2 linked regions of the Sphingobium yanoikuyae genome follow. The protein of the gene in region 1 binds, or shares a complex with, the protein of each later gene. Links are inferred from orthologs where the notes say so. Each region holds a gene or a part of one and is shown on either strand. Other genes may lie near its edges.

Region 1 (15,798 bases):
GCTCAGCTAATAAAAAGGGACGGCAGCCCGGCTGCCGTCCCTTTTTTAGATTTACCAGCGACTTAGAGGACGCTTTCGATCCAGCCCTTGAGCGCGCTCTTGGGTGCGGCGCCGACCTTGGTCGCGGCGACTTCGCCATTCTTGAACAGGATCATCGTCGGGATGCCGCGCACGCCATATTGGCCCGGCGCATCGGGATTTTCGTCGATGTTGATCTTGGCGATCGTGACCTTGTCGGCCAGTTCCTCGCTAATCTCTTCCAGAGCCGGGCCGATCATCTTGCACGGGCCGCACCATTCGGCCCAGAAGTCGACAAGGACGGGCTTGTCGGCGTCGATCACGTCCTGCTTGAAGCTGACATCGGTAACTGCCTTGGTGGCCATAACTGCAAACTCCTTAAGTTGGTCGATATCTAGGATGGCTGCGCCCGCTGCTCAACGGGTCACAGCAGCAAATATTGCTGCGTGGGCGAAAAGCCCGGCTTGTAGGGCGCCAGTTGGGCAGCCGGCAGCGCGATGAGCCGCGCCGCGCTGGTATAGAGCAGGGCCGCCTCCACCGTGCGGCCCGGGAAGATCACTTCCAGCGCCGCGACATAGGCCGCCATCTGCCGGACATGGGCGACCGGCACTTCCTCCGCATCGCGCGGCGTCATCCGCCCGGTCTTGAAATCGACCAGCTGGACCCGGTCCGCCTCGACCCGCAGCCGGTCGACGGTGCCGGCAATCACCGCTTCGCCCACCACCGCGGCGATCGGCGCCTCGGCGAGCGCGCCCGGCGCAAACAGGGCGGCGAAATGCGGATCCTCGATAACCCGCAGTGCATGGTCGATCACGTCCCGGCGCAGTGCGGCATCTCCCGCCACCTGCTGTTCCAGCCAGCGTTCGGCGCCCTCGCGCCGCCGCTCGGCCGGCAGGTCGGGCAGGCGCTGGAACAGGGCATGAAGCCAGCGACCGCGTTCGGCCGCCTGGCGCATCGCAGCCGTCGGCGGCGGGTTGGGGACATCATCCTCGACCGGCGCGGACGGCGCCAGCGGCCGGGGCGGACGCTGTTCCGCCGGCGCCTGCGCGCGCAGCCACTCCGGCTCGACCACCACGGGCTTGTCTTCGGCGCTTTCGGGCTGCACGGCCTTGGGCGTCAGCACCTCGGCCCCGCGCCAGCGCCGGCGGGCGCCCCAGAGCGGATCGGCCTCCCAATCACAGCCCATGTCGACCATCGCCGCATCGACCGCGCCATACCAGCTTTGCGCCTTCACCTCGCCCTTCGCCCTTGGCCCGAGCGATCCGGCAACGATCAGTTTCTCCTCGGCACGGGTCAGCGCGACATAGAGAAGGCGCCAATGCTCCTCCCGCTCGATTGCCGCGGCATCGGCCGCGACGTCGCCGATCGGCCCCAGTCGCTCGCCCTTGCGCGGGGCCAGGATCGGCAGGCCGTTCCATTCAAGCGAATCCATGCGGTTGCCGGCGTCGGGATCAAGACAGGCATCGGCGAGGATCACGATCGGCGCCTGCAATCCCTTGGCGCCATGCACGGTCAGCAACCGCAGCGCATCGCCTTGCGCCGCCGCATCGCGGACGATTTCGACTTCGCCGCGATCGAACCAGTCGATGAAACGCTGGAGCGAGGGATGGTCGTCCGCCTCGAAACCTAGCGCGGCGTTCAGCAATTCCTCGATCGGGTCGGCCGCTTCCGCGCCCAGCCGCTCGATCAGCCGGCGGCGCCCGTCCATCGGGCCGGACAGGATCGCCTCCAGATAGCGATAGGGGGTGGTGAAATCCGCCTGCCCCAGCAATTGGCGCAGCGGCAGCAATTGCGCATCATCCAGCCGCTGGAGCAGATGACGCCACAGGCCACCCTTGCGCCCGATCGCCCGCTGCATCAGCTCGTCCTGGGTCCAGCCGATCAGCGGCGACACCAGCAGGGCGGCAAGGTTCAGGTCATCGTCGGGCTGCGTGGCAAAGCGCAGCGCGGCGAGCAGGTCACGGACCGCCAGCGGCGCATTGAGGCGCAGGCGGTCGATGCCGGCAACCGCCACCTTCTCTTCATACAGGCGCGCGACGATCAGCCGGGCCAGTTCGCTGCGGCGGCGGACCAGGATCATGATGTCGCCAGGGCGGACCGGGCGGCCCCGTGCCTCCAGCATCATCTTGTCGTCGATCCATTGCCGGATCTGGCGCGCGATCTTGCCGGCCAGTTCCCGTTCCTGATCGGCGACCCAATCCTCCTCGCCCTCCACCTCGTCGGCCAGGCCCGCAATCGTCGGCTTCCACAGCAGCACCTCGCCGGGATGGCGATTGGCGCTGATATGCCGCACTTCGCCCTCGGTCAGGCCCAGCGACTGCGCCCGCAAGGTGGCGATCGTCCGGTCTACCAGATCCAGCACCGGCGGCGTCGAGCGGAAGCTGCGATCGAGCGATAGGTCGTGGAAGGCATGGCCGGCCATGTCGGCATGGCGGGAAAAGACCATCTGCGCGGCGGCGAAGGCCTGCGGGCTGGTCCCCTGAAAACCGAAGATCGCCTGCTTGAAATCGCCCACGGTGAAGATGGTCCGAACCTTGTCGGCCTTGGCACCGTCACCGGCGAAGAACTCGGCCGCCAGCGCGCCGACGATCGCCCATTGATGGACGTTTGTGTCCTGCGCCTCGTCGACCAGGATGTGGTCGATCCGCTGGTCCAGCTTGTAGCGGATCCATTCGGCGATCCCCTCCTTCTGGAGCAGGGACGCTGTGCGCGCGATCAGGTCGTCGAAATCGACAGCGCCGGCGAGCCGCTTGGCTTCATCATAGGCGCGGGCATAGGCACGGCCGGCATGGAGCGCGCGGGCCAGCAGGGCGGCATAGTCCGCCTGGAGCTTGACCCCGATCAGTTCGGCGCAGCGGGCATGAAGCCGCGCCGTTGCCTCGCCATAGCCGTCGATCGGCGGTACCCAGCCCTTGGCGGAGATGAGATCGCCATCCGCCTTGGCCCAAGCGCTGTGCAAGTCGGTCAGGGTTGCGGCACGCGCGGCGGGATCGCGGCCGCGCCAGGCGGCGATCCGGTCGCAGCGCTCCAGTGCCCGCCCCGTGCCCCAGTCGGCATTGGCCTGCGCCACCCAGGCGAGGCTGCGCATGTCGAACATGGCGTCGCTGCACTGTTCCGCCACCCAGGCGTCGATATCGCCTTCGGGCAAGCCCAGTTCGCGCGCCAGCCAGGGACCGATATCGCCGGGTAGCTCTGTCAGTGCGGAGAGGCGCGCGGCACAGCGCAGCAGGAAAGTCTCGGCCGCCCCCTCTCCCAGTCGCAGGCTCAAAGCCTGCAACGCGTCGATCAGGTCGCCATCGCCCAGTTCCTCGGCGCGGATGACCATGTCGGCCAGCGTCTGGCGGGCCAGCACACCCTGTTCGCGTGCGTCGAGCGGACGAAAGCCGGGGGCGAGATCCGCCTCCAGCGGGAAGGAGGCGAGCAATTGCTGACAGAAGCCATGGATGGTCTGGATGCGCAGGCCGCCACCGGTCGATTCCAGCACTTCGGCGAACAGGCGGCGGGCGCGGTCGCGCGCTTCCGGTCCGCTCTCTTCGCCCAGCGCTTCCAGATCGTTGAACAGATCGCGTTCCTCGGCCTGCACCCAGGTGGCGAGCCGATCATGGATGCGGTCGGCCATTTCCGCCGCGCCAGCCTTGGTAAAGGTCAGGCAGAGGATATTTTCCGGCCGCACACCCTGCAGCAGCAGGCGGAAGACACGCGCGGTCAGCACATGGGTCTTGCCGGTGCCGGCGGAGGCCGACAGCCAGACATGGGCGTCGGGCGCAGCGGCCAGCGCCTGCGCGCCGGCCAGCGGTTGCAAAGGGCTGGAGCCTTTAGCCATCGTCGCGCCCATACCATTCCTCCAGCCGCATCAGTTGGTCATAATCACCATAATTGGCCACTTCCGGATTGACCTGCGCGGCGAAGGGCGCAGCGCCGGTCAGCCAGGTTTCGGCCGCGTCGCGGAACTGGTCGTAGACGAAGGCGGTGAAATCGGCGGTGACCACCTTGTCGCGCTTGCCCATCGGATCGACCGGGCTCTCGCGATAGCCAAAGGCGTCGCCCTTCTTGGCGAGCGACCAATATTCGAAACTGCCCGCCACCCGCGCGCCGGCCACGCCGGGAAAGGCGCCATCGGCGGATTCCGCGATCAGGCCGAGCAGGCCCAATTGCAGCGCATAGCCGCCGCGCACCTGCCTCGCGCTGGGCGGCTTGCCGGTCTTGTAGTCGACGATGCCGATGCTGCCATCGGGCATCCGGTCGATGCGATCGGCCTTGCCGGTCAGCAGCACGCCGGCAATCTCTGCTTTCCCTTCGGTCTCCACAGCCAGGATATGGCGGCCCGCGGACTGATCCTTCGCCACTTCGGCCGCGATCCAGCGGATCGCCTCGATCAGGCGCGGCTGCCATAGGGCGCGGAGCAGCGGATGGACATCGGGCCGGGCGAACATGGCGCGGGCGCGCGCCTCCAGATCGGCCGGATCACGGCTGCCGCCCTGCGCCCAATGCTCCAATATCTCATGCACGACCGTGCCGCGCCAGGCCGGGCCGGCATCGGCATCGACCGGATCGAGGCGATTGAGCTTCAGGATACGCCGGGCATAGAAAGCAAAGGGATCGGCCTTCAGCCGGTCGACATCGGTGACGGGGATGCGGGTCGGACGGACGGCGAGCGGGGGCACCGGCGCGGGGCGCGCGGACGGCCGGTGGCTAGGTGGCAGGTCCAGCGCATCGGCCAGCAGGCGATAGCGATCAGCGGTTTTCCATTGCGGCCCTGCCATCGCCTTCAGGCGCAGCCAGAAGCGCGAGGCGATCGCCGGCCCACCGCTGCCGCGCCGGGCACGGGTGATCAGGACATGCGGGGCGCCGAGCGCGCTCGCAAAATCATGCGCAGCAAGGCCGATCCGGGTTTCCAGGCCCGGCAAGCCCAGTTCGCGGCGGATGCGCGGCGCCAGCCAGGGATCGGGCGACGGCAGGCCCGGCCAGCTACCTTCGTTGAGGCCGCCCAGGATCATCAGGTCCGCCTGCACCAGTTGCGCCTCGACCAGGCCCAATATGGCAATGCGCGGATGCCCGCCCTGCGGCGGGCGCACCGACACGCCGCCCAGCATATGGTCGAGCAGCGCCGGCAGCGATCGGATATCGGCCTGACGCGGCCCTTCGGTGGCGGCCGCCTCCATCTCGGCGAACAGGTCGGCCGCGGCATGGCCCTGATGCCCGGCCCAGAGCGCGTCATTGGTGAGCGCTCCGGCCTGTTCGCGCACCGCCGCCAATTGTCCCGCCAGATCGGGCGCGAGCGCGAAGGCGGCTTCCAGCGGTTCGAGCAGATCGCGCGCGCAGGGCCACCAGGCGCGAGCCTGCGCGCGCAGCTCCTTCTGCCGGTCATCACCCTCGCGCGGCTCCAGCAGCAGGTCGATGCCGCGCAGCCCCGCCTGTGGACGCGGTCCGCGCAGCAGCAGGTCGAGTTGGCGCACGCCCTCCAGCCAGGGCAGGCGCATCTCGCCGCGCATCACCAGCGGATGCTTGAGCAGGGTCAGCAGCGCCACTGGCGCAAAGCGCTCGGCCGCCGCCTCCGCCATCGCGATCAGCAGGGTGCCGGGCGGCAGGCGGGAGAGCGGCTGACCGGCGGAATCGTCGGCTTCTATGCCCCAGCGGCGCAGATGGGCGGAGACGCGCACGGCGAGCTGCCGGTCAGGCGTCACCAGCGCGGCGGTGCGTTCGGGCGTTTCCAGCGCCTCACGCAGCGCAATGGCAATGGCCTGCGCTTCTTCGCCCGGCGTCGCCACCTCCAGCGCCTCGACCCCGGCGAGCGAGCGGTCGGCGGTCTTGAGGTCGCGCCAGCGGCTGGTCAGGCGCGGCGGCAGCATCGCGTTGGAAATATTGCGGCCGCGTACGGCGCGGGCATCATGCTCGCTGCCCCAGCGCCACTGGGCGACATCCTCGCGGCTGGCGCTCATCCGGTCGAGCAGACGCTTCAGAGCATATTGCGGATGGGTCTCATGCCCGGCTGCGCTGCGGCCGGTGACGGGATCGGGCGGGAACGGACCGATCGCCGCCCAGGCGTCCTCGTCCAAATTCTGGTCGAGCCCGGCGAACACCACCTGGCCGTTGGGCAGTTCGGCGATCCGCCGCAGCAGCCCCGCGATCGCCGGCGCGGTGGCGCTGATGCCGGCCGCGACGATGAAGCCCGGCGGCGGGGCCTCAGCCCAACGTGCAGCGACCCGATCGAACAGGCGATTGCGCCGATCCGCAAGGTCGATGAAGCCCAGCCGCGCCAGTTCGGCCGGCCAGCGGGCAATCAGGATGGAGAAGAGGTCGAGCGATTTTTCCCAATGGCTCGACAGCCCCTCGATCAGGTCGAGCTTCGACAGCGCATCGAGCGGCGCCCGCTCCACCTGCATCTGGTCGAGCACGGCGCCGAGCGCCTGCCCCAATTGCAGCGCCTGGCCGGCATCGGCCGCGCCGCCAGCATCCTGCACCATGCGCGCAAGGATCATCTGCCGTCGCATCGGCGGGATGGCGGCGGGAACGGCATCGCCTTCCCACAGCGGATCGAGCGCGCCGCCAACTTCCTCGCCCAGTTCCGGATCGCCCAGCGCGACCAGACGGGGCAGCAGCAGGCCGCCCTCGGCCCGACGGACAAAGGCATCGCTGACGGCGCGGACGGCGCGATTGCTGGGGAGCAGGATCATGCCCTGCGCCAGGCGGACGGGATCGCTTCCTTGCTGCGCCAATATGCCGGCGACCAGCGCGTCGGCGAAGGCGCGGTGCGCCGGGATGGTGTACAGCGCCGGCTTGGTCCGGTCACCCATGGGCGATCATCGACTCCACGACGGGAATGGCCTGCGGCGTGCCCACGTCGAACCACAGCCCCTGATGCACCGCGCCATAGAGACGCCCGGCCGCGATCGCACGGTTCCAGAAGATGTTCGTCGAAAAGACATCCGCCGGCGGATCGACCAGCAAGCGAGGCGAGAGGATCTGGACGCCGGTGAACACGAACGGCGCGACGTGGGCGGTCTTGCGCCGGGTCAGACGGCCATTGGCATCCATATGAAAATCGCCCGGTCCGCTATGGCAATTGGCCCGCGCCAGCGGCACCAGCAGCAGCAGCGCGTCCATCCGTTCGGGATCCCATAGCCGCTGCATCATGCCCAGCGTTTCGGCCGGGCCATCGATCCACAGATTGTCGCTATTGGCGCAGATGAACGGCTTGTCGCCGAGCAGTGGCCTGGCGTGGATCAGCCCGCCGCCGGTCTCCAGCAGCTTGGCCCGCTCGTCCGAGATGCGGAAGTCCATGTCCTTGCGCGTCCTCAGATGCGCCTCGACCGTGTCAGCAAGATAATGGACATTGACCACCACCGTCTTGATGCCGCCGGCCGCGAGCCGATCGAGCGCATGGTCCATCAGCGCCTTGCCGGCGACCTTTACCAGCGGCTTGGGCCGCGTTGCGGTCAATGGCCGCATCCGCTTGCCGAGGCCTGCTGCCATGAGCATGGCGGTATCGATCATGCCTGGGCAAACTCCGCGAGCGCATGATGGCGCTTGTCGGCAGGGATATTGGCGTCGAACCAGACCTTCACCGGCGCCAGCGCCGGATGGGCGAGATCGCGTTCCAGCAGCCCCCACATGCGCGGCAGGTAGGACAGATAGCGCGGCTTGTGGTCGCGCTTCCAAAGGCGGGTGAAGATGCCGATGATCTTGGCGTTGCGCTGAGCGCCCAGCACCGCATAGGCGGCATCGAAATCGGCCGGCGGATTGGCGACCGCATGATAATGGGCGAGCATCGCCGCCTCCAGTTCGGGCGACACGTCGCGCCGGGCATCCTGCAGCAGCGAGACGAGATCATAGGCCGGATGGCCGGCCAGCGCGTCCTGAAAATCGAGCAGGCCCAGGCCTCGCACTTCGGGCCGGTCAATCAGCATGATATTTTCGGCATGATAGTCGCGCAGCACGGTGACGACAGGGCTTGCCGACTGTTCGGCGATCGGCAGCACCGCGTCCCAGGCCGCATGATATGCGTCGGCATCGACATCCAGCTCCAGCGCCGGGCAATACCATTCGGTCAGCAGCCCGACCTCGCGCTGATAGACCGCGCGGTCATAGGGCGGGACATCCGCTGCGGGCAGCTTGTGCAGGTCGGCCAGCAGATCGATCGCGCGGCGATAGACCGCCAGTTCACCCGCCGGATCCTCCTCGACATGCTCCTTCAGGCGCTCGTCACCAAAATCTTCGATCAGGACGAGGCCCTGCGTCAGATCCTGCGCCAGGATTGCCGGCGCGGCAAAGCCCTGACCCAGCAGATGCTGAGCAATCACGATGAACGGACGCGGATCTTCATGCGGCGGCGGCGCGTCCATCAGCACGGCACGGCGGCCGCCGTCGACCACGCGGAAATAACGACGGAAGGAGGCATCGCCGGCAAGCGGCACGATGGCGGCGCCATCCCAACCCGCCTGCGTGAGGAAAGCGGGGGCGGTTGCGGGGGGGATCATATCTGTGACCATCGGTCCGTCCAAGCGTCGGGCACGCGCGCTGTCAAGCGCCGTGCGCCATCCGGCTCGATCATGATGGTCAGAAACAGGGCGTGCGACCAGAGCCCATCGCCCAGCCTGTCGGGCCATTCGATGATCAGCAGGCTGTCCTGCAGATATTCGTCGAGCGCCAGCTCGGCCGCTTCCTCCGCATCATCAAGCCGGTAGAGATCGACATGGGCGACCGGCAGGCGGACATCGGGAATGTCATAGGGCTGGACAATCGCGAAGCTGGGGCTGGGCGCCTCCCCTTCCAGGCCGAGCCCCTCCAGCAGGCCGCGCGCCAACGTCGTCTTGCCGGCGCCAAGGCCGCCTTCCAGCGCGATGACGTCGCCGATGCGGACATGGCTCGCCAGTCGTCGGCCCAGATCGAGCTGAGCACCCTCGCCCTCCAGGATCATATCCAGCTCAGCCACGCGGCAGCTCGATCACGACCATCGTTCCCTGCCCCGGCTCCGACACCAGTTCGAACGTGCCGCCATGGGCTTGTGCCAACTGCTTGACCAACGGCAGGCCGATCGTCGCGCGCGCGCCCTTGCGATTCTGTTCGGCGCGGCTGATCGCATCGAAGATCGTGGCTTGCCGGGTGGCATCGATGCCGGGGCCATTGTCCGACACGACAAGGCGGGCGAGATCGGGACCGCCATCGCCATGCAACAGCACCCGTGCGCCCGAGCCGCAATAGCGCACCGCATTTTCCAGAAGATGATCGACCGCCTGGCCGATCCGGCGTGCATCGCCCTGGATCACCCCCAGCGTATCCTGCAGGGTAACGGCAAGATCGATCCCCTTGGCCTTTGCCTCGGCGTCGATGCGCGCGACGCTGGCGCGCACCAGCGCCGCCAGATCGACCTCGCTGCGTTCGATCGGCAAAGTGCCGGCCTCGCCCTGGGTCAGGTCGAGCACATTGTCGATCAGCATCGACAGGCGTCCGGTGCTCTGCAGGATGCCGTTCACATATTCGACCGCACTGTCGCTGAGTTCGCCGGCATAGCCCGCGCTCATCATCTCGGCAAAGCCGGCTATGGTCGTCAGCGGCGTGCGCAATTCATAGCTCATGTTCGTGACGAAGGCGGTCTTGACCTTGTCGGCCTGTTCCAGCGCCTCATTGCGATCGCGCAGCATCTGCTCGACCCGCCGGCTGTCGGTGACATCCAGCATGGTGAACAGCGCATTGCCATCCGGCAGCGGAATGGCGGCAAATTCGAAGATGCGCCCGTCGGCAAAGCCGACATGGCCGACACGCTGCTTGCGCTCGACCGTTGCCGCGCGGACCAGTTCGCGCACCAGATTGCTCTGCTGCGGCTTGGCAAGCCGGCTCTGCACGGCGCGCATCAACTCATCGATGCGGGGATGCTTGCCCAGCGCCTCTTCACTGATGTCCCAGATTGTGCGGAAACGGCTGTTCCACAGATGCAGGCGCCCATCCGACGAGAAGACGCCGATCGCCTCGAACAGATTGTCGAAGGTCGCTGTCCGCACCCGCAGCAGCGTATCGCGCGCGCTCGACAATTGCACCTGCTCGGTCCGATCCTCGAAGATCAGCAACAGGCCACCGTCGGGCAGCGGCTGGGCATAGACGCGCAAATGCGTGCCATCGACCAGCAGCCAGTTTTCCTCCAGCGGATCAGGCGACAGGAACCAGTCGCGCCGCTCCGCGCGCCAGGCCGGGAAGTCACGATTTTCCGGCAGGCGGCGGGCATCGCGCATCTGATCGAGCACACGCTCGAACAGCGGTGCATCCGTGAGCGCTTCCTGTTTCAGGCCGAACAGGCTGATGAAGGGCTGGTTCCAGAAACGCAGCGCCCGGTCGGGACCAAAGCGCGCAACACCGGCCGACAGACGATCGAGCAGATCGCGCTGCGCCGCTTCCAGCCGACGATGCTCGACCCGCGCCTGTTCCAGTTCATGCTGGTCCATCGCGAAACCTGCGACACCGGCCGCGCCCAGCGGCACGTCGACGACGCGCATCGTCCGCCGTTCGCCGTCGATCGTTGCCGGAACGATACGGGCAAGAGAATTGCCCTCGTCGAGCGCCTGTGCTGCGGCGTCCTGCGGGCTGAAGCCGTTCACATTCTCGACCAGTTCGGTGCCGTTCATGATCACGTCATGGGCGCCAGCGCCGTCGACGGCGCGGACATAGGCGCTGTTGACCAGGCTCAGGCGCAGGTCGGGCGTGCGGTGCCACATCGGGAAGGGCGCCGCTTCCACCAGTCCGGCGAGCGCCTCCAGCGCCTCGCGCAATTGTCCGACGGTCGCGCTCAGCGCCTGGATCTCCGCCTGGCTGTCGGTCGCGTCGAAGATCCACAGCACGACGCCGCCATTGGCGGCCAGCGCCGGCCCGGCGGGCGCACCGCGAACCAGCAGCGTGCGCGACGAGCCGCTGCCCCGGATCGGCAGCGAAAAACTCTTGCCCGCTTTCTGTGCGGCGCCGATCTCGCGCCCCAGTGCAGCCGCATCGGCCGGCTCAAGCCCGCCATCGGGCGCCGTCAGTTCGGACACGAAGGTCGGTACGCGGTCCCGGCCCAGCCATTTGCCCAGCCGGTCGGCGGCCTCCATCCGGCCGTCGGGATGAATGATGACGGGCGCAGCCGGCGCCGACGCGAGCAGCGTCGTCAGTCGATCAAGCTTCCCCTGCGCCTGCATGCCTGCGCGGCGCATGCGCTGACCCGTGATCAGCGCCCATATCGCAGCCCCCAGCCAGCCGGCCATCACCGTGCCCAGCAACAAAGTGGCAAGCGGGCTCATAGACCCCATTGCGCCATTCCCATCCCGTTCGCGACCAGTTGTTTATCGTTCATACAGACCAATGGCCACGGGCCTAACGCAACTTGGCGCCGGCGGAAAGCGCCCAGATATGATGAATGCCCGGCACAGCATGGTCCGGGCATCGGATAAGGTAAAAGGGGGAGGATGGCCTCCCCCTTTCCAATTTTTAGTAGCGGTAATGGTCCGGCTTGAACGGGCCTTCCACCGGCACGCCGATATAGTCGGCCTGACGCTGGCTGAGCTGGGTCAGCTTCACGCCCAGCTTTTCCAGGTGCAGCGCGGCGACCTTCTCGTCCAGATGCTTGGGCAGGACATAGACGTCGTTGCCGTAGGTTTCGCTCTTGGTCCACAGCTCGATCTGCGCCAGCGTCTGGTTGGTGAAGCTGGCCGACATCACGAAGCTGGGATGGCCGGTGGCGTTGCCCAGGTTGACCAGGCGGCCCTTCGACAGGACGATGATCTTCTTGCCATCGGGGAATTCGACTTCGTCGACCTGCGGCTTGATCTCGGTCCACTTCATGTTGGCGAGGCCGGCGATTTCGATCTCGCTGTCGAAGTGACCGATGTTCGACACGATCGCCATATTCTTCATGGCGCGCATATGATCGACGGTCAGAACGCCTTCGTTGCCGGTGGCGGTGACGAAGATGTCGGCGCGCGGCGCGGCTTCTTCCATCGTCACGACTTCATAGCCTTCCATCGCGGCCTGCAGGGCGCAGATCGGATCGATTTCGGTCACGAGAACGCGGGCACCGCCGTTGCGCAGCGATGCGGCCGAACCCTTGCCGACATCGCCGAAACCGGCAACGCAGGCGACCTTGCCAGCCAGCATGACGTCGGTGCCGCGACGGATGGCGTCGACCAGCGATTCCTTGCAACCATAGAGGTTGTCGAACTTCGACTTGGTGACGCTGTCGTTCACGTTGATTGCCGGGAAAGGCAGCTTGCCCTTCTTCGACAGTTCATACAGACGATGCACGCCGGTGGTGGTTTCTTCCGACACGCCCTTGATCGACTGGACGGTCTTGGTCAGGAAGCCAGGACGCTCAGCCAGCACGCGCTTCAGCACGGCGCAGAAGATTTCCTCTTCCTCGTTCGACGGCGTGAACAGCTCTTCGCCGGCTTCGACGCGGGCGCCCCACAGGGCGAACATGGTGGCGTCGCCGCCATCGTCGAGGATCAGGTTGCAGACGCCGCTGTCGTCATTGTGCCAGTCGAAGATGCGCTCGACATAGTCCCAATATTCCTGGAGGCTCTCACCCTTGACGGCGAAGACCGGCACGCCCGACGCGGCGATCGCGGCGGCGGCATGGTCCTGCGTCGAATAGATGTTGCAGGTCGCCCAGCGGACCTGCGCGCCCAGCGCGGTCAGCGTCTCGATCAGCACGGCGGTCTGGATCGTCATGTGCAGCGAACCGGTGATGCGCGCGCCCTTGAGCGGCTGCGACGCACCGAATTCGGCGCGCAGAGCCATCAGGCCGGGCATTTCGGTTTCGGCGATCTCGATTTCCTTGCGACCAAAGGCAGCAAGGCCGATATCGGCGATCACATAATCCTGCGCCTTGTCAGCGGGTACGGTGGCCACGAGCCTGTCTCCATCATTAGAAATTGACCGGCCGCCGGCATAAGGAAGGCGGCGGCGATGGTCGGGCTTTACCAATCGCCGCCAAGCATGGCAACTCAATATAAAGTTTTCTTTATGTGTTAATTGGCCGGACCCCGAGCCTGTGCGGACGGCAGGCGCGCTGCTCCTTCGGCCATGGCGATGGATCGGCCCACAGAGCCGCCGCTTACACCTTCGTCGGCCAGCAGATCATTGGCCAGCGCGATCGCCATGTCGCACTGGGGCGCATCGATCCGCGGCGCGATGCCGGCAGATTCCGACAATTTCCAGATCGCCGCCCGATTGGCCGGGACCGCATTGGCCGCCGCCTGAATCGCCTGAAGATCCCGGCACTCCAGCCCGCCGGCACCCGCGCCATAGCTGTTCGCCAACATGATGACATAATCATCATAGGCATCGAGGCCGCCTTCCAGACCCGCAACATCCGCAAAGTGGCTGCGCAGCGCGTCATTCACCTCGACCAGAGCCGTCCGCTTTTCACGCACGAACTGGTTATAGGCCGGCAGGAAATCATAGGCGCTGGTGTTGCAGCGAAGCGCCGACACCATCAGCATCATCTCGAAATTGCGGACCTGGGCCGCCTCGACATGATCCTTCTTCCAGCAGGTCGCCGCCGACGCCGGCGCGAGCGGCATTGCTGCGGCAAGCGCCGCACAGATAATCTTCTTCATGAAATAAACCCCGCATATTCCCCAGAGACGAAGAATGGGCGGAACCAATTGCTGCAATCTATCGCGCTATGGTTAAGGCGAATTTACCCTAAACGGTTCAGTTACGATGTCAGAACAAGCGGCCAATGGCTGTTGTTGTTATACCCCTGAAACGGCCGAAAATCGACAGCGCAACGGATCGAAAAGTCAGGCCGACCCGCCGCCGCTCACCAGATGGGCCGAATCGACCCCTGCAGCGGCATAGGCCGCGCGCCATTTGCGGTGCGCAGGCGTGTCGAACAGCAGGGCCGCATCACCCTCGGCCAGGAACCAGCTTTCGCCCGCCATTTCCCGTTCCAGCTGGCCCGCGCCCCAGCCCGCATAGCCCAGCGCGACAAGATAGCGGCTCGGGCCGCGCCCTTCGGCAATCGCCTTCAATATATCGAGCGAGCCGGAAAGTCCCCAGTCCGGCCCGGACTGCACCATATCCTGCCCCGCCCAATCGAGCGAATGCAGCACGAAGCCGCGCCGCGGCTCCACCGGCCCGCCCTTCAGAACAGGCTGGTCAGGAATGGCCGAAGCGTCGATATCGAAACTCTGGAGCAAGTCGCGCAAGCCGACCCCCTCGACCTCCTCGCTCAGGGAAATGCCCAGCGCCCCATCCTCGTCATGCACGCACAGCGCAATCACGGAATGGTCGAAGCGCTCATCTTCCATGCCCGGCAATGCCAGTAGGAAGCGGCCGCCATAGAAGCGCGGATCGGTCATGCTGCGGAATATAGGCAGAAACGCGCCAATGCCAATCGGCGACCGTCGCGACAAAGGGGCATCGTGCCATATTCCGCGCCCGCACCCTTGACAGCGAAGGCGCGAGCAACGAACTCCGCGACGCCACAGGCCAGGAGACAAGATATGACCATCGCCAAGGGTGATCGCCTTCCCAGCACGACCTTCATGAAGATGACCGAAAACGGCCCCGAACAGGTTGTTTCGGACGAATATTTCGCGGGCCGCACCGTCGCCCTCTTCTCGGTGCCCGGCGCCTTCACGCCGACCTGCTCGGCCAAGCACCTGCCCGGCTTCATCGAAAAGGCCGACGCCCTCAAGGGCAAGGGCGTCGACGAGATCGCCTGCACCGCCGTCAACGACGCCTTCGTCATGGGCGCATGGGGCAAGTCGGCCGGCGCCGATGACAAGGTGACCATGCTGGCAGACGGCAATGGCAGCTTCGCGCAGGCCGTGGGCCTGACCATGGACGGCAGCAAGTTCGGCCTTGGCGAGCGCGGCCAGCGCTTCTCGATGATCGTCAAGGACGGTGTCGTCGAGGAACTGAACGTCGAAGCACCGGGCGACTTCAAGGTCTCCTCGGCTGACTTCATGCTCGAGCAGCTCTGAATTTTCCGGTCGCGCGCCCGGCCGGATCGGTCGGGCGCGCGATTGTTTCGCTGGCATCTTCCTTCCGTCACACAAGTGCGGTAGCAAGAGGTGATGACACAGAGCATCGGCACAGCGATCGTCGCGCAACTCGACGCCATCTATCAGACATCCATCGAAAATCTGCGGGAGGCCATGCGCGCCTATGCCCGCGATGGCAGCATACCGCCGCCCGAGGCTCGGGCCGACCGGCGCTTCTGCTATCCCGAACTGCGGGTCACCTATCAGGATGACAGCCAGGCACCGCCGCCGGGCCGCTCCTTCGCGCGCCTGTCGAAGCCCGGCCGCTACGTGACCACGGTCACCCGGCCCGCGATGTTCGCCGATTATCTCGCCGAACAGATCGACCTTCTGGTCCGCGATTATGGCGTGGAGGTCGAAACCGGCCTGTCGGATCAACAGATCCCCTTCCCCTATGTCCTCGACGGGCTCGACATCAATGCGCTCGACGGCACGCCGCCGACCGAACTGGCGCGCCACTTCCCGGCAACGGAACTGGCAGAGATCGGCGATGAGATCGCCGACGGACTGTTCACGCCCGATGCCGAAGGGGACCGTCCGCTTGCCCTGTTCGACGGGCTGCGCACCGATTTTTCGCTGGCGCGCCTGAAGCACTATACCGGCACGCCGGCGGAGCATGTGCAGCGCTATATCCTGTTCACCAACTATCATCGTTATGTCGACGAGTTCGTGGACTGGGCCTGCAAGGAACTGCAGCGCCCGGACAGCCGCTTCACCGCGCTGTCGGGTGCCGGTGGCGTCTATGTGACGCCCGAAACCGCCGACC
Region 2 (10,740 bases), 1.8 Mb from region 1 along the record:
TCGTGCCCGATGTCGATGCCCATTGCCTCCATGCCCGCAACGAAGGCGCGGTGGTGGTGGATGAACCGCATGACAATCCGGGCTATCCGGGGCGCGGCTATACCGCGCTCGATCCCGAGGGGAATGTGTGGAGCTTCGGCAGCTATGATCCCTGGGAGCCTATCCCCGAAGACGGTGATTAAGCTTTTGGAAACCGTGCCGTTCTAGCCTCCCGGAAGAAAGGGGGCCGTCATGGCGCTGGTTGGCTGGATCTTGAGCTTCATCTGCCTGTTCGCGGGCCTCGCGCTGCGGCAGGACATGCCGATCGGTGGGTCGGTGGCGATCTCCAACATCCTCGTCGTCTTCGCCCTGCTCGCCTGCTCGATGGTGTGGCGCGAACTGCCGCTGGGCGTCTCGCGCGGCCAGCGCATCGTCTCCGGCCTGGCGCTGGTCTTCGCCCTGCCGATCATCCTGTTCCCGACGCACTGACGTCAGATACGACAACGCCGGCCGAGCGACGCTCGACCGGCGATATCATGACATCATCAAACGGGCTGACGACCGGTCAGCCCGCGCGCGATCAGTCGAACAGGCTGGAAACGGAGCTTTCGTCCGCGATGCGCTTGATCGCTTCGCCCAGCAGCGGGGCGATCGGCAGGTGGCGGATGCGCTTGGCATTGTTCACCGCATCGGTGCCCTGGATCGAGTCGGTGATGACCAGCTCCAGCAGTTCCGACGCCTCGACGCGGGCGACCGCACCGCCCGACAGCACGCCATGGCTGACATAGGCGACGACTTCCTCGGCGCCCTGCGCCTTCAGCGCGGCGGCGGCGTTGCACAGCGTGCCGGCCGAATCGACGATATCGTCGATCAGGATGCAGAAACGGCCCTTCACGTCGCCGATGATGTTCATCACTTCCGACTCGCCGGCGCGCTCGCGGCGCTTGTCGACGATCGCCAGCGGAGCGTTGTCGAGCCGCTTGGCGAGCGCACGGGCGCGCACCACGCCGCCGACGTCGGGCGATACGACCATGATATTCTTGTCGCCGAAACGGGCCTGGATATCGGCCGACATCACCGGCGCACCGAACAGATTGTCGGTCGGGATGTCGAAGAAGCCCTGGATCTGCCCGGCATGGAGATCGACCGACAGGACGCGATCGGCGCCGGCGGTGGTGATCAGGTTGGCGACCAGCTTGGCGCTGATCGGCGTGCGCGGGCCGGGCTTACGGTCCTGGCGGGCATAGCCGAAATAGGGGACGACGGCAGTGATTCGCTTGGCCGACGCGCGCTTGAGCGCATCGATCATGATCAGCAATTCCATCAGATTGTCGTTGGTCGGATAGGCCGTCGACTGGATCACGAACACGTCTTCGCCGCGGACATTCTCATGAATTTCCACGAAAACTTCTTCGTCGGCGAAGCGGCGGACGCTGGCCTCGGTCAGGGGGATTTCGATATAGTCGGCGATGGCGGCCGCAAGCGGCTTGTTCGAATTGCCGGTCATGAGTTTCATGGCGAAAATCCCCAGGCTAATTGGCGTGACGAATTGATGACGATGCGCGAAACGCGGCCCCTTTAGCGGCGCATGTCCCATGTGGAAAGGCGCTTTTGCGCCCTGCGACAAAATGGCCCCCGCATTTTCAGAACATGCGCGAAGCGGGTATTCGGTTCGAAAATGCGGCATCGGAAAACAGAGCATTTTCGCAAATAGGCAAAATGCTCTAGTGCGCGGTGCATGACCGACAAACTCGTGATCGCGCTCGCCCAGATGACCCAGACCATGGGCGACCCCAGGGCCAATGCCGACGCCATGCTGGAATGGCGCGCGCGCGCCAAGGGCGCGGACCTGATCGTCTTTCCCGAACTGCAACTGATCGGCTATCCGCCCGAGGATCTGGTGCTCAAGCCCGCGCTGCTCGACCAGGCCAATTATCATCTCGACCGGCTGGCGCAGGAAAGCGCCGATGGCGGTCCGGCGATGCTGGTCGGCACCGTCGTCGCCTCGCAGGGCGTGCTGTTCAATGTCGTCGCCCTGATCGAAAATGGCGCCGTCACCGCGATCCGCCAGAAGCGCGAACTGCCCAATTACGGCACGTTCGATGAAAAGCGCCTGTTCGCCCCCGGCCCGCTGCCCGCGCCGATCGAGTTTCGCGGCGTGCAGATCGGCGTGCCGATCTGCGAGGATATCTGGTTCCCCTTCGTCACCGCCCATCTGCGGGCCGAGGGCGCGGAAATCCTGATCAGCCCCAATGGCAGCCCGTTCGAGGTCGACAAGGATGATCGCCGCCTGAACGTCGTCGCCGGCACCCGCGTGCGCGAAACCGGCCTGCCGCTCGTCTATTTGAACCGCGTCGGCGGCCAGGACGAACTGGTGTTCGACGGCGCCTCCTTCGTCATGAACGGCGACCTCTCCATCGCCCAGCAACTGCCCGACTGGGAGGAAAAGCTGGTGCTGACGCAGTGGGAAAAATGGGACGGCCAGTGGGTCTGCCTGCCCGGCGAGCGTCATGAACTCGATCCGCGCCCGGCCGACATCTATAATGCGATGGTGCTGGGCCTGCGCGACTATGTGAACCGCAACCGCTTCCCCGGCGTCGTCCTCGGCCTGTCGGGCGGCATCGATTCCGCCTTGTCCGCCGCCGTCGCGGTCGATGCGCTGGGCGCCGACCGGGTCTGGTGCGTGATGATGCCCTCTCGCTTCACCAGCCAGGAAAGCCTGGATGACGCAGTCGAATGCGCCCGTCTGCTCGGCGTTCGCTATGACACCATCCCGATCGAACCGGCCGTTTCCGCCTTCGACACGATGCTGGCCCCGGTGTTCGAGGGCAAGGCGCGCGACCTCACCGAAGAGAATATCCAGTCGCGCATTCGCGGCCTCACCCTGATGGCGCTCTCCAACAAATATGGCCATATGCTGCTGACCACCGGCAACAAGAGCGAGATGTCGGTCGGCTATGCCACCATCTATGGCGACATGGCGGGCGGCTATTCGGTGCTGAAGGATGCGTACAAGACGACGGTGTTCGACCTCTGTCGCTGGCGCAACGACAATATGCCCTCGCTTGGCGAAGGCTTTGGCCCGGCTGGCCCGGTGATGCCCGAACGCGTCATCACCAAGCCGCCCAGCGCCGAACTGCGCGACAATCAGAAGGATGAGGACAGCCTGCCGCCCTATGAGGTGCTGGACCCGATCCTCTATGGCCTGGTCGAAGAGGAATTGTCGGTGGCCCAGCTGGTCGAGCGCGGTTTCGACAAGGCGGTGGTCACCCGGATCGAGCATCTGCTCTACATCGCCGAATATAAGCGCCGCCAGGCACCCCCCGGCGTGAAGCTGGGCATCCGCAATTTCGGCCGCGACCGCCGCTACCCGATCACCAACGCCTTCCGCAGCGTGTAATTAATGGAAAAGGCCGTTCGTCCTGAGTAGCCATTGAGCGAAGTCGAAATGGCGTATCGAAGGATGCTTCGATACGGGGCTTCGGCAGGCTCAGCCCCACTCAGCACGAACGGGTTGGATTTATGACTGTCATCACCCGCTTCGCCCCGTCGCCGACCGGCCATCTCCATGTCGGCAATATCCGCGCCGCGCTCCATAACTGGCTGTGGGCGCGCAAGTCCGGCGGCCGTTTCCTGCTGCGTCTCGACGACACCGATCTGGAGCGTTCACGCCCCGAATATGCGGAATCGATCAAAGCCGACCTGAAGTGGCTCGGCCTCGACTGGGACGGCGAGGAAAAACAGTCCGAGCGCTTCGCCCTCTATGAAGCGCGGTTCGCGGCGCTCAAGGCTTCGGGCCATGTCTATCCGGCCTATGAAACCAGCCAGGAACTGGAACTGCGCCGCAAGGTGCTGCTCGGCCGCGGCCTGCCGCCGGTCTATGATCGCGCCGCCCTGGCGCTGACCCCGGACCAGATCGCCGCTTATGAAGCCGAAGGGCGCACGCCACACTGGCGCTTCAAGCTCGACCATGAGCAGCCGATCGTCTGGACCGACCTCATTCGTGGCGAACAGCGCTTCGACCCCAAATTGCTGTCCGACCCGGTGATCCGCCGCGCCGACGGCTCATGGCTCTACATGCTCCCCTCGGTGATCGACGACGTCGACATGGGCGTTACCCATGTGCTGCGCGGCGAGGATCATGTCTCCAACACCGCGACCCAAATCCAGATGTTCAGCGCGCTCGGCGCGCCGCTGCCCCAGTTCGCGCACGAAGCGCTGCTGACCGGCAGCGAGGGCAAGCTGTCCAAGCGCCTCGGCTCGCTCGGCGTCGCCCATTTCCGCGAGATCGGGCTGGAGCCCGCTGCGATCGCGTCGCTGCTCGCCCGCCTCGGCAGCTCGCAGCCGATCGAGCCCTTCGCCGACCGTGCGCCGCTGATCGAGACGTTCGACTTCGCCCATTTCGGCCGCGCTCCCGCCCGCTTCGACGAAGCCGAACTGGCCAGCCTCAACCAGAAGATCGTCCATCAACTGCCCTATGAGGCGGTCGCCGACCGCCTGCCCGCCGGCATGGACGCCGTCGCCTGGGCCGCGATCCGCCCCAATCTGGAAACGGTGGCGGGCGCCGCCGACTGGTGGCAGATCGTCACCGGCCCGATCGCGGCATCTGAAGCGGCGGAAGAGGACCGCGATTTCCTCGCCGCCGCCCATCGCATCCTGTCCGATGCCGCCTTCGACGCCGACATCTGGCGCACGCTGACCGGCGCGCTCAAGGAAGAAACCGGCCGCAAGGGCAAGACCCTGTTCCACCCCCTGCGCCGCGCCCTCACCGGCCTGGACCACGGCCCCGACATGGGCCAGCTCCTGCCGCTGATCGGCCGGGAAGAGGCGTTGAAGAGGCTGGCAGTGGCCGGTTGATCGGGTTAGGCTGGCTGCACCGGACCATCCTGGAGGCCAGCCTGATGCGTTATGCTCTCGTCCTGTCGTCCGGCCTGCTGCTCATGGGAGCCGCAGCGCCGTCTGCTTCCTATAATATCTTTCCCGAACAGGCGGTGATGAATGCCGCGGCTGTCGCCCCCGATGGGGTGAAGGGGGTGTTCGAGCTGCCCGTCCGCGCCACCGGGCGCCAGGGCGGCTGGGTCTATCTTAATTCTCAACAGGATTATCGCGATCCCCGCAACCTGACGATCGCCATTCCCGGCGCCATGGCCGACGCACTGGCACAGCGTTTCGGCGCGGAACTCGATCAATATCTGACGGGCAAGACCATCGCGGTCCGTGGCGAAGCGAAGCGGGTGAAAATTCATTTTCTGGCGGATGGCCGGCCGACCGAAAAATATTATTACCAAACCCATGTGCGGCTGACCGATCCCAGCCTGCTGACGGTGGAGGGCGAACCAGTCCGTTATTGACCGCTCAGGCGGCCATCATCTCCAGCGCCTTGCCGACGGCCAGGATCCCCTCCGGCGCGGCGGCGAAGCCCATATGGGTGCAATCGACCTCGATCGCGCGGTCGCGCTCGCCGGCACGGCCTCGGGCGCATTCGGGCAGGATCACGCCGTCGCGCGGCGACCAGAGCGCGACGGTCGGCACCGGCGGCTTTTCCTCGCGGGTGCAGGGGAAAGGGGGCGTATCGACCGGGAAGCCCGACACCAGTTGATAGAGGCGCCAGGCATGGTTGGCGCGTGGGTCGCCGGAAAAGGGCGTGCCCATGGTCACCACGCCGCCGACCTTGGACTGCGCGAACTTGGCATATTCGCGCGCATAGAGGCCGCCCAGGCTCCAGCCGACCAGCGTCACCGGCTTGCCGCTTGTCCGGCGGATCGCGTCGACGCGGGCGTCGATCTTCTCCAGCGTATCGGCGCGTGGGCCGAAATTGCGGCCCATGTCCCAACCATGCGCCTGATAGCCCGCCGCGTTCAGGATGGCGCGCAGCGGCTCCATCCGATGTTCCGACGCCATCAGGCCGGGCACCAGCAATATATGCCGCCCGTCACCGCGAATCGCGCGGCTCAGTGTCTCGGCCTGCGCCCTGGTGCGGCTGATGTCGAACGGCACCGACGCATTGCCCAGCAGATGCGACAGCGACGGGCGCGCGGACGCGCGCGGACCGCTGGCAAGGCGGCCCTTCCAGAAGCTGGCAATGGCATCGGCATAGGGTGGCACGAGAGATATTGTCCTGAACCGGGCGGAAAAGGTGACATTCTCGTGACAAACGCAGGGTGCGTCCATGGGTTTCATCGCAAGCGATGAACGGTACGTCTCAGGAAAAGCGGATCAGGGGGCGAGGGGGGATGTCTGGGCGACACTGGCGCCCTCGGTCGTGCGCAGCTGGCGCGGCTCCAATATCGCCGCCGTCTCGATCAGGTCGAGCGCCCGGCGCGCTTCCAGATAGCGGCGGGCATATTGCATCCAGCGATCGGCCGCCGCGCGATCGGGCATGCGCTCCACCTCGGCCAGCGCCGCACCGACGCGGCTGGCGTCGATATAGCGCAGCGCCCGCTGCATCGCCATTTGTGGCCGGGGCGAAGGGGTGGAGGATTTGCGGATGATGATCAGCTCGCGCGCCTCATGCTCGAAACTGTCCCACCAGCTGGCATCGGCCGGCGGCGAGGTGACGCGATCGGCGACATCGACAAGGCCCGCGCGCAGGTCGGCCAGCGTCACCGGCTCGCGCGCGGCGTTGATGATGGTGGCGACGGCGCGGGGCTGGGCCTGGCCGAAACGCAGCCGCAACTGCCCCTCGACATAGCCGAGCGGGGCGCCGGTATCGAGTGCGCGGCGCGCGGCAAAGGCGACCAGCAGCCCTTCGGCGCGCGCGGCATTGCCCGACGCGGCCTGCGCCTCGACGGTGATGCGGTTGAGCCGCTCCTCCAGCTGGATCACGCGGGCGTCGAGCATCTGCGCGGCATCCGCCGTCAGCGGACGGCCCGACGGGATGGTATTGCTGCCCAGCAGCGGCGCGGGCAGGGCGGGCGTCGCTGCCTCGTCCTTGCCCCAGCGCCGTTCGATCTGCGGCATCGCCCAGATGGTGACGCCGATGCCGATCAGAAACGCGAACAGCAGCAGCACGGGCGTCAGCCAGGATGTGCGTCGGCGCGCGGGCGGCGGCGTTTCCTGCTGAATTTCCACACTCTCCTGCTCGTTCATCAAGTCTCTCTCGTTTGCGACCGCGGTTTCATTCGCACAATCGACGGGCGAGGGCCAGTACCGCCGCATCATTGGGTGCGTCGGCGGCCTGGGCGCTGCCCCATCCGCTACCGCAGGCGGCAAGCGCGGCCGGACTTATCGCCACGACGTCGCACGTTGCGCGCTGATTCTCCGGAACAATCTCCGCCAGCCGGGCGCCGGCCACCGCAGAATGGACCAGCAGCACGCCGCCGCTCAGGTCCAGCGGATCGCAGGACAGGGGCATCATCCGATAGATCGGGATGCGCGTCACCCGCAGCGGCCCGGCGTCCATCGGCGCCACCGCCTCGCCCGACAGATGCAGCAGTGCTCGGTGCCCGTCGGCCGCGATCCGCGCGGCGATCGCGCTGGCATCGCCGTCCCCCGCGACCGGATCGGCAAATCCCTCTTCTCGCAGCGCCTCGGCGGTCGCCGCGCCCACGGCATAGGTCGGCAAGGTGCGATAGGCCCGAAGCGCGGCTCCGCCGAATCGCACCGTCTGCGCGCTCGTAACTAGCAGCGCGTCAAAATCCCCGGCGGGCGGCGGTGTGCAGGCCAGCGCCTCGGCCGCGAACAGCGGGCACAGCCGCACCGCCAGCCCCATGGCCATCGCCTTGTCCGCCGTCCTGCCGGCGCCGGGCGCGGGCCGCAGGATGATGAGCGGCTTCACCCCTCGAACAGGCTGCGCAGCGCCGGGCTCGCCCGCTCCAGCATGCCCCGGCCGATCGCCTCGGCCGCGTCGAGATCGCCGCGCGCCAGCCGTGCCTCGTCCCGCACCGTCTCGTCCCCTTCCGGGCTGATGATCTCGGCGCGCAGGTGGATCTGACCGCCTTCCAGCAGCGCCAGCGCGGCGATCGGCGAATGGCATGTGCCGCCCAGGCCGCGCAGCACCGCGCGCTCGGCCATCACGCAATCGAACGTGTCGCGATGGTTGATCGCCGCCAGCCAGCCCAGCATGGAGTCATTGTCGGCCAGCGTCTCGATGCCGACCGCCCCCTGCGACGGCGCCGGCAACATGGTGTCGATCTCGATCGTCGCACCGATATCGGCCTGGCCCAGCCGGTCGAGCCCGGCAGCCGCGAGTAACGTCGCATGGGCCTCGCCCGCCTCCAGCTTGGCCAGCCGGGTGGCGACGTTCCCCCGGAACAATATGATCTGCGCATCGGGGCGCAACCGCTTGACTTGCGCGGCGCGGCGCGGCGAACTGGTGCCGACTATCGGCTGCGGCGGCAGGTCGGCAAAATTTTCCACGCCGACCAGCCGGTCGCGCACATCGGCGCGCGGCAGCATCGCGGCAATGCGAATCGCGTCGGGTCGGATCGTCTCGACATCCTTCATGCTGTGGACGGCGCAGTCGATCTCGCCCTCTGCCAGCGCCCGGTCCAGTTCCTTGGTCCATAGCGCTTTTCCGCCGATTTCCGCCAGCGCCCGGTCCTGGATCCGGTCGCCGCTGGTCTGGACGATGACGGTGGTGATGGCGTCCTGATCCCAGCCATGGGCGTCGCGCAGCGCCTGCGCGGTCATATGGGCCTGGGCCAGCGCAAGCGGCGATCCCCTGGTGCCAAGGCGCAACGGTCGTTCGGGTCTTTTCATAAGCGGCTTGCTCTAATGGCCACGGGCACTAGATGGAAGCGGCAATGACCATCATCCTCGGCCTGGAATCAAGCTGCGACGAAACCGCGGCGGCGCTGGTGACGGCCGACGGGCAGATATTGGCCCATCGCCTCGCCACGCAGGAAGACGCGCACCGTCCCTATGGCGGCGTCGTGCCCGAAATCGCGGCCCGCGCCCATGTCGAGGCATTGGCCCCGCTGGTCGAAGCGGCCCTGACCGACGCAAAGATGACTTTGGCCGATGTCGATGTCATCGCCGCCACCGCCGGCCCCGGCCTGATCGGCGGCGTGATGGTCGGCCTCGTCACCGGCAAGGCGCTCGCCCATGCCGCCGGCAAGCCGCTGGTCGCGGTCAATCATCTGGAGGGGCATGCGCTCTCGCCGCGCCTCGCCGACCAGAATCTGCAATTCCCCTATCTGCTGCTGCTCGTGTCGGGCGGCCATTGCCAGCTGCTCAGGGTGGAGGGCGTCGGCCAGTATCGCCGGCTCGCCACCACGATCGACGATGCCGCAGGCGAAGCCTTCGACAAGACCGCCAAGCTGCTCGGCCTCGGCTTCCCCGGCGGTCCGGCGGTAGAAAAGGCGGCGGCCAAGGGCAATCCGCGCGCCGTGCCGCTGCCGCGCCCGCTGGTCGGCACGGACGAGCCTCATTTCTCCTTCGCCGGCCTCAAGAGCGCGGTGATGCGCGCCGCCCAGTCCGGCCAATATACGGTCGAGGATATCGCGGCGAGTTTCCAGCAGGCGGTGATCGACTGCCTGCTCGATCGGACCCGCCGCGCGCTGGCCGCCAGTGAAGGCGTGACCGCGCTGGTCGTGGCCGGCGGGGTCGCCGCCAATCAGTCGGTGCGTGGCGCATTGACCACGCTGGCGCAGGATCATGGCCTGCCCTTCGTCGCGCCGCCGCTGTGGCTCTGCACCGATAATGCGGCGATGATCGCCTGGGCCGGCGCGGAGCGCTATGCTGCGGGCATGACCGATGATCTCACCATCCCCGCCCGGCCGCGCTGGCCGCTCGATCCGACGGCGGAAAAGGCGCGTGGAGCAGGAGTGAAGGCATGAAGGCGGGAGTCATCGGAGCAGGCGCCTGGGGCACCGCGCTGGCGCAGTTGCTGGCGGCCGACGGGCAGGATGTGCGCCTCTGGGCGCTGGAAGCCGACGTGGTCGATGCGATCAACGGCGCCCATGAAAATCCGCTCTATCTGCCCGGCCTGCCGCTTTCGCCCTCGATCCGCGCGACCGGCGCGATGGCGGACCTGGCCGATCGCGACCTGATCCTGGTGGTCAGCCCGGCCCAGCATCTGCGCAGCGTCGTGGCGCAGGCGCCGGCCGGCGTGCCGTTGGTCCTCTGTTCAAAGGGGATAGAGGCGGGCACCGGCCTGTTGATGTCGGAAGTCGCGGCGCAGGCGCAGCCGACCTCGCCGATCGCCGTCCTCTCTGGTCCCACCTTCGCCCATGAAGTCGCCAAGGGGCTGCCGACTGCCGTCACCTTCGCCTGCGCCGACCAGGCGCTGGCCGAAAAGCTGGCGGCGCGCATCGCCCGCCCGACCTTCCGCCCCTATCTGTCGGATGATGTCGTCGGCGCGGAAATCGGCGGCGCGGTCAAGAATGTGCTCGCCATCGCCTGCGGCGTGTCGGAAGGGGCCGGCCTCGGCCTCAATGCGCGCGCCTCGCTCATCAGCCGGGGTTTTGCCGAAATGACCCGCTTCGGTCTCGCCCGCGGCGCCCGCGCCGAAACGCTGGGCGGCCTGTCGGGCCTGGGCGACCTTGTCCTCACCTGTTCCTCCACCAATTCGCGCAACTTCTCGCTCGGCAAGGGGCTGGGCGAGGGGCAGAGCGCAGCCGACCTCCTCTCCAACCGTCGCACCGTGGCCGAAGGGGCGCACACCGCACCGGTGCTGCGCGATGCGGCCCGCGCGGCCGGCGTCGAAATGCCGGTGGTGGAAGCCGTCTGTGCCCTGCTTGCCGACGCCGCACCGCTGGCACAGGTCATCGACGCGCTGCTGGCGCGTCCGCTGCGGCCTGAATAAGCATCGCCGCGACA

Evidence for each region.
Region 2: the proteins of tsaE (region 1) and tsaD are in contact, whole or in part, in a crystal structure (PDB 6N9A), measured with the Thermotoga maritima proteins. The link is inferred for Sphingobium yanoikuyae from one-to-one orthologs. Residues at the interface, in WP_004082108.1 of Thermotoga maritima: Leu37, Gly38, Lys46, Lys57, Val59, Lys60, Ser61, Thr63, Phe64, Thr65, Leu66, Met67, Val69, Pro71, Tyr82, Arg83, Leu84, Asp86, Asp88, Phe89, Asp93, Ile128, Asp130, Glu131, Arg134; in WP_004082750.1 of Thermotoga maritima: Cys10, Asp11, Arg49, His50, Leu82, Gly84, Gly135, Gly136, Glu154, Thr155, Leu156, Asp157, Asp158, Ser159, Glu162, Asp165, Lys166, Arg169, Leu170, Tyr175, Lys213, Thr214, Leu217, Tyr218, Gln221, Arg222, Asn324.

Annotation. Positions count from the first base shown.
Region 1 is NZ_CP139979.1:2,113,373-2,129,170, forward strand. The notes cover bases 7,214-10,187. They hold tsaE (tRNA (adenosine(37)-N6)-threonylcarbamoyltransferase complex ATPase subunit type 1 TsaE), read right to left. Parts: upstream 8,936-10,187; coding sequence 8,492-8,935; downstream 7,214-8,491. Other genes in these bases: U0025_RS09735 (nucleotidyltransferase family protein), read right to left, coding at 7,214-7,512; U0025_RS09740 (aminoglycoside phosphotransferase family protein), read right to left, coding at 7,509-8,495; U0025_RS09750 (sensor histidine kinase), read right to left, coding at 8,943-10,187. Also shown: U0025_RS09715 (glutathione S-transferase family protein), read left to right, coding at 1-10; thioredoxin TrxA, read right to left, coding at 63-410; double-strand break repair helicase AddA, read right to left, coding at 443-3,853; double-strand break repair protein AddB, read right to left, coding at 3,834-6,812; more of U0025_RS09735, read right to left, coding at 6,805-7,213; more of U0025_RS09750, read right to left, coding at 10,188-11,291; ahcY (adenosylhomocysteinase), read right to left, coding at 11,470-12,888; U0025_RS09760 (hypothetical protein), read right to left, coding at 13,008-13,598; U0025_RS09765 (YqgE/AlgH family protein), read right to left, coding at 13,785-14,345; U0025_RS09770 (peroxiredoxin), read left to right, coding at 14,490-14,972; U0025_RS09775 (AMP nucleosidase), read left to right, coding at 15,066-15,798. UniProt on the Escherichia coli protein: Required for the formation of a threonylcarbamoyl group on adenosine at position 37 (t(6)A37) in tRNAs that read codons beginning with adenine.
Region 2 is NZ_CP139979.1:3,929,205-3,939,944, reverse strand. Bases 7,851-10,740 are described here. They hold tsaD (tRNA (adenosine(37)-N6)-threonylcarbamoyltransferase complex transferase subunit TsaD), read left to right. Parts: upstream 7,851-8,723; coding sequence 8,724-9,758; downstream 9,759-10,740. Other genes in these bases: U0025_RS18160 (NAD(P)H-dependent glycerol-3-phosphate dehydrogenase), read left to right, coding at 9,755-10,726; hemC (hydroxymethylbilane synthase), read right to left, coding at 7,851-8,679. Also shown: U0025_RS18215 (VOC family protein), read left to right, coding at 1-182; U0025_RS18210 (hypothetical protein), read left to right, coding at 232-468; U0025_RS18205 (ribose-phosphate pyrophosphokinase), read right to left, coding at 560-1,495; U0025_RS18200 (NAD+ synthase), read left to right, coding at 1,718-3,379; gltX (glutamate--tRNA ligase), read left to right, coding at 3,502-4,836; U0025_RS18190 (hypothetical protein), read left to right, coding at 4,881-5,330; U0025_RS18185 (esterase/lipase family protein), read right to left, coding at 5,335-6,084; U0025_RS18180 (hypothetical protein), read right to left, coding at 6,196-7,068; U0025_RS18175 (uroporphyrinogen-III synthase), read right to left, coding at 7,097-7,756; more of hemC, read right to left, coding at 7,753-7,850.